DNA from 2 places in the Diaphorobacter sp. LR2014-1 genome. Region 1 is predicted to be linked to the other one. Evidence: riboswitches for the same ligand, from Rfam matches in the RefSeq annotation. Region 1 holds a riboswitch; the other holds the start of a gene.
What was found. Region 1 has a riboswitch for cobalamin ahead of BV908_RS03790 (TonB-dependent receptor). Riboswitches for the same ligand answer to the same signal wherever they lie in the genome.
Positions count from the first base shown of each region.

Region 2: linked by a shared signal. The riboswitch ahead of bluB (5,6-dimethylbenzimidazole synthase) and the one ahead of BV908_RS03790 (TonB-dependent receptor) in region 1 are both predicted to bind cobalamin.

Region 1 covers NZ_MTBE01000003.1:95,559-100,299, forward strand. Annotated here, with positions in the region: gene BV908_RS03790 (TonB-dependent receptor) at 1-1,392, opposite strand, end outside; cobalamin riboswitch at 1,472-1,716, opposite strand; gene BV908_RS03795 (hypothetical protein) at 1,751-1,990, shown strand; gene BV908_RS03800 (cell division protein ZapA) at 1,987-2,331, shown strand; gene BV908_RS03805 (sulfite exporter TauE/SafE family protein) at 2,972-3,691, opposite strand; gene hemN (oxygen-independent coproporphyrinogen III oxidase) at 3,695-4,741, opposite strand, start outside.
Region 2 covers NZ_MTBE01000004.1:207,869-212,609, forward strand. Annotated here, with positions in the region: gene BV908_RS05755 (cobyric acid synthase) at 1-1,076, shown strand, start outside; cobalamin riboswitch at 1,096-1,289, shown strand; gene bluB (5,6-dimethylbenzimidazole synthase) at 1,334-2,095, shown strand; gene cobT (nicotinate-nucleotide--dimethylbenzimidazole phosphoribosyltransferase) at 2,201-3,259, shown strand; gene BV908_RS05770 (DUF2334 domain-containing protein) at 3,426-3,800, shown strand; gene BV908_RS05775 (hypothetical protein) at 3,821-4,648, shown strand; gene nth (endonuclease III) at 4,686-4,741, opposite strand, start outside.

The sequences.
Region 1 (4,741 bases):
CACGACACCCACGCTGCTCTCTCCTTGCGTCCACCGCGCGCCCAGCTCCACGTTGCGCCCCTTCTCGGGCTGCAGGTCGGGCGCGCCGTATTCGCTGAAGCGGTGGTAGAGCGTGGGTGCACGGAAGGACGTGCCGGCCGCTGCCGTGACGCGCCACTGCGGCGTAATGGCGTAGCCATAGGACAGGCTGCCCGTGCTTTTGCCGCCGAACTCGCTGTCGTCGTCATAGCGCAGGTTGGCCTGCAGCGTATGGGCGCCCTGGTTCAGGCCATAGCCCAGCGCGAGCGCGTTCTGTGAGCGGTCACGCTGGAGGTCGCCCACGAACTCGGTGGCGGGGTTGTGCAGTTCGTCCTCGCGGCGCTCCAGCGCGGCTGTGAACAGATGCGCGCCCAGGCGCCACTCGTTTTGCAGCAGGTAATTGTGCAGCGTGGTCTCGGTCATGTAGAAGTTGGGCCGGGTGCTGTATTCACTCTGCCCCTGCGTGACCTGCAAGCGCGTGCTGTACACGTCGCTCCACTTGGCCAGCCATGCCAGGCTGGCCGTGCGCAATTGGTGGTGATTGCGGTCGTCGGCCGTTTTGCTGCCGTCGTACTGCGAGTTGAGGTTGCTGGCCAGCAGCGTGCCCTCCAGGCGATGGGTCGTGTCGAACTGCACGCCCAGTCGGGCATTGGCAGAGGTGCGGCGGTAGCCGTCTTCGTCCGGGTTGTAGGCGGAGCCTACGCGGGCACTGAAGCCATCGGCGCGCTCATGCGACAGCCCCAGCGCATAGTCCACCTGCTCGGTGCCGCCACTCACGCCGGCCTGCACCGTCCGCGTGCCCTGGTTGCCCAGGCCCACGCCCACGTAGGGCGCCGGCGCACCCTCACCCCTTTTGGTGAAGAGCTGGATCACGCCTCCCATGGCATCCGAGCCGTACACAGCAGCCGCTGGCCCGCGCACGACCTCGATGCGGTCGATCTGCGACAACGGGATTTGCTCCCACACCACGCCGCCGGTGGATTGCGAGTCCAGGCGCACGCCGTCCAGGTACACGGCGGTAAAGCGCGACTCCGCGCCGCGCAGGTAGACGCTGCCACTGCTGCCCTGGCCGCCATTGCGCGTGATCTGCACGCCTGGCAGGCGCGAGATCACGTCAATGACGCCTACCGCGCCGCTGGCTTCGATGGTTTCACGGTCGATGACGGACACATCGGACACGCTGTCGGCCAGCGGCCGGGCCACGCGGGTTGCCGTGATGACGGTTTCACGCAGTTGGGGTTCTGTGGCTGCCTGGGCCAGCAGGGTCTGGGACACGGCGGGGAAAGCGGCGGCCAGCGCCAGCGGCAGCACGGCGACGCGCGCGTGCACGGAAAGCGCACTCAAGCGCACATTGAACGGACGGGTGTTTGTCATGTGGGGCAAACAGAGAGATCGCCACGGCCGACCTCCCCGTCGGCACCTGGGCATAACGGCCCAGGTTTCACAAAAGGAAACGCGGAGCCACCTCGTTGGCCGGTATCCGGGCTGGCGGAACGCTCTGCATCGCCTTCCCAAACGCTTGTTCAAGGCGCTCAGTGGCTTGTCAATGAAGAGGGAGCCGAGGTACGGCTCATCCGCTGACCGTTGCGGGGGCAGCGCAGGCACAGGACGCACTCCATGGCGGAGGGCCCCTCCCTGCTTCCCGTTGAACTGCGGCATGTGAACCACGCCGCTAGCACCAACTGCGCAATTTTACGATGGTTCGCACGCCGATCCCTACAATCGGCAGCGTATGGCCTCCCCCTCTTCCATCGACCAGATCGCCGAGCGCGTTGAGCGGCTGCTGCTGCGCCATGCCGAGTTGCAGCGCACCAATGCCCTGTTGGCGCAACAGGTCGCGGCGCTCACCCAGGAGCGCGATTCCCTCCAATCCCGCCTGCAGGCGGCCCGTGCCCGCGTGAACGCATTGCTGGACCGCCTGCCTGCCGAGCCCGAACTCCCCGGCACTGCCGAGACGAAAGACGCGCCATGAAGCAGATCGAGGTACAGATCCTCCAGCAAAGCTATCTCCTGGCCTGCCCGGACGGCCAGGAGTCGCGCCTGCTGGAGGCGGTCGAGCGCGTGGATACCGCCATGACGCGCATCCGTGACGCGGGCAAGGTACGCGCGCGCGAGCGCATCGCCGTGCTGGCGGCCCTCAATCTGGCTTTCGAGATCGCCGACCGCGAAGCCGCCGATTTGGCAGCCGCCTCAGCCCCTGCGCGCATGGCCCCCACCCCGGTCGCGCCGCATGTGCACGACAGCGATGAGCGCGTGCAGCAGTTGCTCCTGCGCCTGGACGAGGCGCTGGGCGAGGATGGGCGCCTCCTATAACCATTACGGTAAAAGCCCAGCCCCTGGCCGCACACGGGCAGCCCACTACAATGAACATGTCTGCGGTGCTGCCGGGCTTTATATTTCCTTGAACCAATGCTCATTGAGCACGGGCTTGGTACATCGCCCGGTGAGCGTGATCATCTCGCGTCAGATGAACCCAACGCCTGGCTGCCCTCGCCCACCTGAACCCCCGGTTCAGGATGCCGGTCCGGCGGCATTCGCAGACACCTTTTCTCCGGTAATCGCTTGCGCCCTCGCTCCGGGTGAGTGCCAGTGACCTCAATACCTGCTCAGAAAATCCGGCGCTCCGCGGCCAGCGCGCGCAACCCACCCATCTGCAAGGCACAGAGCAGACCTTGGTAGTCGTCGCACCGATGCCAAATATCCTGGCGTGGTTCTGGCGTTCCCATTCCTTCGGCAACCTCACTGATACGCAGCGCGCGCCCCAGACGTACGGTGGCGCATCCAGTAAGGCAGCGATGGGTAGCTGGATTTCTCCACGTCGATGAGAACAGACTCGTCACTTCCGCTGGTAGAGATCTGACAGCGATACGTCACGCCTGAGCGTCTCAGTGTGCACCATTCGCTTGCCACGGCATGCTTCGCAGAGCCGCTGTGGTTCCACAAAACGCTGCTTTCAGGGCACGCACCACGGCGCCGGCTGCCCATGGACAACCTCCATCCATAGCGCCCATGCACCCAGGGAAAAAAGCACACCACCTGCCAGCCGAGACCCCCACGCCCCACCCTTCACGCCGATCCAAGCGCGAATGCGGCCAAATGTCCACGGCCCCAGCACCAGCCATACACCGCTTCCCACGCCAAACAGGACCATGCACAAGGCTCCGCGGAGCACGCTTCCGCTGAGAGCGGCAGTCAACAGTGCGGTATACAGAAGGCCGCATGGCAGGAGCGCCCAGGCCACACCCGCGGTCAGGAGCCCGCCAGGCCGAGAGACCAAGGGCTTGACCTTCGCCCAGGCAGCACGCCCCGCCCGCTCAACCCACAACGGCTGCTGCGCTTGCACCATCATCATCCCACCCCACGCGAGGATGAGCACGTGCATCAGCGTCCAAAGGGGGCGCAATGCCGAGGTGCTTTGCCCCAGCCATGCGAGTTGCTCCATGGCCAGCGCAACCACCGCCCCTGCGGCGCCGTAACCGATCAGGCGCCCCACGTGAAACTGCGCTACCCGTTGGAAGATTCCGCGACGGGACGCCCATTGAATGGTTTGGGTGGCGTCCGGCGTGCCACCCAGCCCCGTAAGCGCCGCGCAGGGAACAGAACACATCGCCAAACAGTGAGCCCCTCCCATCAGCCCCATCAGGAAGGCCGTCGTGGCCAGCGCCCACAGCATGGGTCAAATAATCCGGGAAAAGCGAGCGCGGTTGCGGTCAGCCTGCAGATACTTGTCGAACACCATGGCCACGCCGCGCACGAAATACCACCCCATGGGCGTGACTTCAACGCCCTCATCACTGATTTTCACTAAGCCCTGAGCCGCCATTTCTTGCAGTTGCTGTAATTCCGCATCGAAATAACTGCGGAAATCAATCAGCCAAGACTGTTCCAACGGCTCAAACAGCAATTCACCTTGGCACATCAACGCCATGATGACTGCGCGGCGCACTAAGTCGTCCTTGGTCAACGCCAGCCCGCGCACCACAGGCAAATGCCCCTGGTTAATGCAGTCGTAATACTCGTCTAGCGTTTTCACATTTTGGCTATAAGTAGCGCCCACGCGCCCGATGGCAGAAACGCCCAGACCAATCAGGTCGCAATCGGGCTGCGTGCTATAGCCTTGGAAATTGCGGTGCAGCCTGCCTTGCCGCTTGGCCACCGCCAGCGCATCGTCTGGCAGCGCAAAATGGTCCATGCCCACGTAGACGTAGCCGGCCTCCTGGAACACATCAAGTGACCGGGCCAGCATGGACACCTTGGCCGAAGCCATGGGCAACTCGGCCGTGATGATGCGTCGCTGCGATTTGAAGCGTTCTGGCAAGTGAGCGTACGCATACAGCGCGATCCGGTCTGGCCGCAGCTCGGCTACCTGCTCCAAGGTGCAATCAAACGACTCCGGTGTCTGTCGCGGCAGCCCGTAGATCAAATCCACGTTCACCGATTCAAACCCGAGCTTGCGAGCCGCATCGACCAACGCGAACACCTTTTCGGCAGGCTGAATGCGGTGCACGGCCTTTTGTACTTCAGGGTCGAAATCCTGCACGCCAAAGCTCAGGCGATTGAAACCCAGCTCCGCCAACAATCCCAGCCGCGCTTCATCCACGGTCCGGGGGTCCACTTCTATGGAGTACTCCCCCCCCGGAACGAGGACGAAACTGCGCCTCAGCATGCCCATCAGTTCGCGCAAACCGTCATCCGTCAGAAAAGTAGGCGTGCCTCCGCCGAA
Region 2 (4,741 bases), on a different contig from region 1:
AGAACGACGTGGTGGTCATCGAAGGCGCGGGCTCGCCGGCAGAGATCAATCTGCACGCCAGCGACGTGGTCAACATGCGCGTGGCGCGCCATGCTGAGGCGCGTTGCCTGCTGGTGACGGATATCGACCGCGGCGGCGCCTTTGCCCACCTGTTTGGCACATGGGCGTTGCTGCCCGAGGAAGAACGCGCGCTCATCGCTGGCTTCGTGCTCAACAAGTTCCGTGGCGACGAGGCACTGCTGGCGCCCGCGCCGCAAATGCTGCAGGACAAGACCGGCGTGCCCGTCGTCGCCACTATTCCGATGCAGTGGAACCACGGCCTGCCCGAGGAGGACGGCGTGTTCGACATGCGCTCCACCGCCGTCGGTGCCGTGCATACGCGCATCGCCGTGGTGGCGTATCCGCGCATCAGCAATCTGGACGAATTCCAGCCGCTCAAAAATGTGCCGGGTGTGCGTTTGTCCTGGGCGCGCAGCCCCGCGGATGTGGAGGGCGCCGACTGGATCGTCCTGCCCGGCAGCAAGGCCACGGCGGCTGACCTGGCCTGGCTGCGCGCACAGGGGTTGGACGCGGCGATTGCTGCGCATGCGGCACGCGGTGGCCGTGTGCTGGGAGTCTGCGGTGGGCTACAGATGCTCGGCGAGGCGTTGATCGACACCGTGGGGGTGGACGGCAATGGCCCCGGCCTGGGCCTGCTGCCGTTGGTGACGAGCTTCGAGGCCACCAAAACCGTGCGGCCCACGCGCCAGTGCTTCGGCGCCGTACAAGGCGCCTGGCGGCATCTCGCCGGCGTGGCTGTGCAAGGCTACGAAATCCACCATGGCCAGACTGCTCAGCACCCGGCCATGGCAGCCAGCGGCGATGTGGCGCGCGAACTCATTCCCGGGTTGGCGTGGCAGAACCCCGGGGGCAATGTGCTGGGCCTGTACCTGCACGGCCTGTTCGAGGACGCAGCCGTGCTGCGGGCACTGTTCGGTGCCGACGCTCCGACACTGGATGCGGTGTTTGAGGGGCTGGCCGCCGGCATCGCACGGCACTTCGAGCCCAGGGCGTTGGATGCCCTCGCTGCGCAGTAAAGGACGATAACTGCGGTTGTTATCATCCCCGTCCTCAGGTGCCCGCTGCCGCAAGGCAAAGGGAGAATCGGGAAGGCGGTTGGAGTCCGCCGCGTGCCCAACGCTGTAAGGAAGATGACCCCCCGCTCAATGCCACTGGCCGCCAAGGCCGGGAAGGCGCGGCGGGTCAGATGAATCCAAGCCAGAAGACCGGCCTGAACGTTCATCGCGCTGCAAGGCCAGGCAGCGTGCGACCTATTCACGCACAGGGGACTGCCATGAATACCGCGCAGGCGCAAGCCACGCAAAGCGTTCACGCCTTTACGCAAGAGGCCCGCGACGCCATTTACCGCACCATCTTTTCACGCCGTGATGTGCGCGGGCAGTTTCTGCCCACCCCGGTACCGGACGAGGTGCTCAGCCGCATCCTGACCGCGGCGCACTATGCGCCTTCCGTAGGCTTCATGCAGCCATGGAACTTCCTGGTGGTGCGATCGCAGGACACCAAGCGCCGGGTGCATGATGCCTTCGCCAAGGCCCATGCCGAAGCGGCCGGTATGTTCGAGGGCGACAAGCGCGCGGTGTACCAGCGTCTCAAGCTCGAGGGCATTCTGGAGTCGCCCATCGGCCTCTGCATCACGTGCGACCGCGAGCGCACCGGTCCGGTGGTGGTAGGGCGTACCCACATGAAAACCATGGACCTGTACAGCAGCGTCTGTGCCGTGCAAAACCTGTGGCTCGCCGCGCGCGCCGAGGGGCTTGGGGTGGGGTGGGTGAGCATCTTTCACCAGGCTGACCTGCAGCAGGCGCTGGGTATTCCCAAGAGCATCACCCCCATCGCCTACCTGTGTGTCGGCTACGTCAGCCACTTCCACGCCAAGCCCGAACTGGAAACCGCTGGCTGGCTGCCACGCCTGCCCGTGGAAGACCTGGTGTACTTCGAGCAATGGGGGCAGCGCGACGACCAGCAGCCCCTCATCGCGCATCTGCGGTGCGACCAGGCTGCGGCGCAGTGCAGTCGCCAGACCGCACCGGCATAAGCCAGCCACAACGCATGGGGCCCGCCGCGCAATACGGCCACCTCTTGATGCGCGCCCCGTGAGTCGGGGTTGCGCTGGACCTTTTTTTGACAATCGAAACACGCCATGATCATCGACCTGCCTTTCGTTGCTGACCTCACCGATCTGCCACTGACGCAGGCCCTGCAACACAAGCTGGACAACAAGACCAAGCCACTGGGTGCGTTGGGGCGCCTGGAGCAACTCGCCCTCCGTCTGGGCCAGATCCAAGGTACCGAATCACCCATGCTGCAGGCGCCGCAGATGCTGGTGTGCGCGGGCGACCATGGCCTGGCGGCCAAGGGCGTATCGGCCTATCCGAGCGACGTGACCTGGCAGATGGTCGAGAACTTTCTGGCAGGCGGCGCAGCCGTGAGCGTGCTGGCGCGCCAGCACGGCCTTCAGCTCACCGTGGCCGACTGTGGCGTGGCGCGCGAAGTACCCGCACGCGACGCCGTCCCCGGTGCGCCCCGTCTGGTGCACTGCCGTGTGGCGGCGGGCACGCAGGACGCGAGCGTCGGCCCTGCGATGACCGAGGCGCAGTGCGCCCAGGCGCTGCGCAACGGCATGGATATCGTGCGCGCCATGCCCGGCAACGCGCTGCTGCTGGGCGAGATGGGCATCGGCAACACGTCCGTGGCGTCGCTGTTGTTGGCGCGTCTGGCAGGCGTGCCGCTGGCCGAGTGCACGGGTGCCGGTACGGGACTGGATGCGGCAGGCATCGCGCGCAAGCAGGCCGTGCTGGAGCAGGCGCTGGCGGCCAACGCCGGTGCTACGCAGCCCTTGGAGGCCCTGGCCGCCCTGGGTGGTTTTGAAGTCGCCACGCTCACCGGCGCCGTGCTGCAGGCCGCCGCCGAGCGTCGTGTGATCGTGGTCGACGGCTTCATCACCTGCGCGGCTGTGCTGGTGGCCGCGCGCCTGGCGCCTGCCGTGCTGCAGCGCTGTGTGTTTGCCCATCGCTCCGGCGAACGGGGCCATGGCCACATGCTGCAGGCTTTGCAGGCGCAGCCGCTGCTGGACCTGGGGCTGCGCCTGGGAGAAGGCTCAGGTGCCGCTCTGGCTTGGCCGTTGCTGGAGTCGGCATGCCGCGTGCTGCGCGAGATGGCGAGTTTTCAAGCGGCCGGGGTGGACGGAGCGATGCGCTAAGTGTCTTGCCGGCACTTGCCATCTTCAGGATGGGCGCATGAGGAATTCGACGGGGCTGTGCAACCAGAAGCCGTCCTATCACACACTGGATAAATAGTTAAATACTATCGATCGAATTTGCCAATTGATGAAAAAGTAGTAAGAATCTTCTCTACCAAGTGACCTATTGAAACCCTGGTACTACACGTCCGACCAGCCCGACCTCAAGGCCGGGGACTACATGGTGGACCAGTTCTTCCCCTTCGTCATCGAGCGCGACCGCTACGGCCTGCGCGTGCTGCCGGAGAACCTGGGCAACCTGCAGTATTTCGAGTTCGGGGCGGACGAGGAACTGACATCCAAGGAGGTGCTGGAAAACGCGCGCTACCAGAAGGTCGTGCGTGACGGCTTTGCCTCGTTCTTCTTCCACCCCTTCCTGGCGGTTGAGTCCCAGGCGCAGAAGTATGACGGGCGCGGTTATACGCACCTGAAGGAAATCGTGGATGGCCTGACGGCCATGGGCTACACGTGGACCTCACCCAGCCGCCAGCGCAAGCGCTGACCCTGACACGGCGCGCGGCCATGGCGGCCATGCTGCCGTGCGCGGTGTCTTTGCCGCCGTCGTCCGGCGCGCCATTGCGCCACCTCGGCGGCATGGTGTGGCAGCCCAGCCTGCGCACGCTGCGCCCCCAGGGCAACTGGGCGCAACTGGGCATTCGCCGCCTGTTGGTGCAATGGACGGCGGTGGATTCACAGGCTTTTGTGCCGGGCACCGGCCTGCCTCCGATCGCGGCTGAGCTACCCGACTGGGAGCGCATCGCCGCCGAGCCCTGGGCCCAGGAGGTGATCGTGGGCCTGGCGGCCATGCATGGCGAGGCGCAGGCACGTGCCTCGGTGGCGCTGCTGGTGGAGCAGGCGCACGCCCTGGTGCCCATCGTGCAGCGGCTCCCGCTGAAGCTGGGTGGCTGGTATTTCCCCCTGGAGGTGGATCCCACCTGGCTGCCGGGGCCAGAGTGGTCCCAGGGCCTGGCGCAGTTGCCACGCCCGCTGTGGATCAGCGCCTATGACAGTGCCAACCTCGGCCCGCACGCGCTGGCGGACTGGATCGAGCGCTGGCTGCCGGGCGACGTAGGGGTGTTCTTCCAGGACGGCGTGGGCGTGCATGCGCGCAGTCCGGAGGTTGCGCTGAAGTACTTGCAGGTGCTGACCTACCGCCTGGGTCAGGCGCGCGTGCAGATGATTGCCGAAGCTTTTCGCCCCGCGCCAGAAGGCGGGTTCCGCAGCGCCACGGCGGCGGAGTTCCTGCCGCAGATCGATGCCTACAAGGGGTGGGAGGTGCTGGCCTTCGACGGCCCGCACTACCTGGGAGAGCCGCTGGTGGCTGAGCTGGTGGCGCAGGGCGTGCGCTGATGCCGGCGGCTGCCGCGGCAGCACCCCGCAAGGTTGATCAACCCGCGTTGAACGGCGCCGGCGTCTTCGGCTCGTAGTCGCACCAGGGTGCGA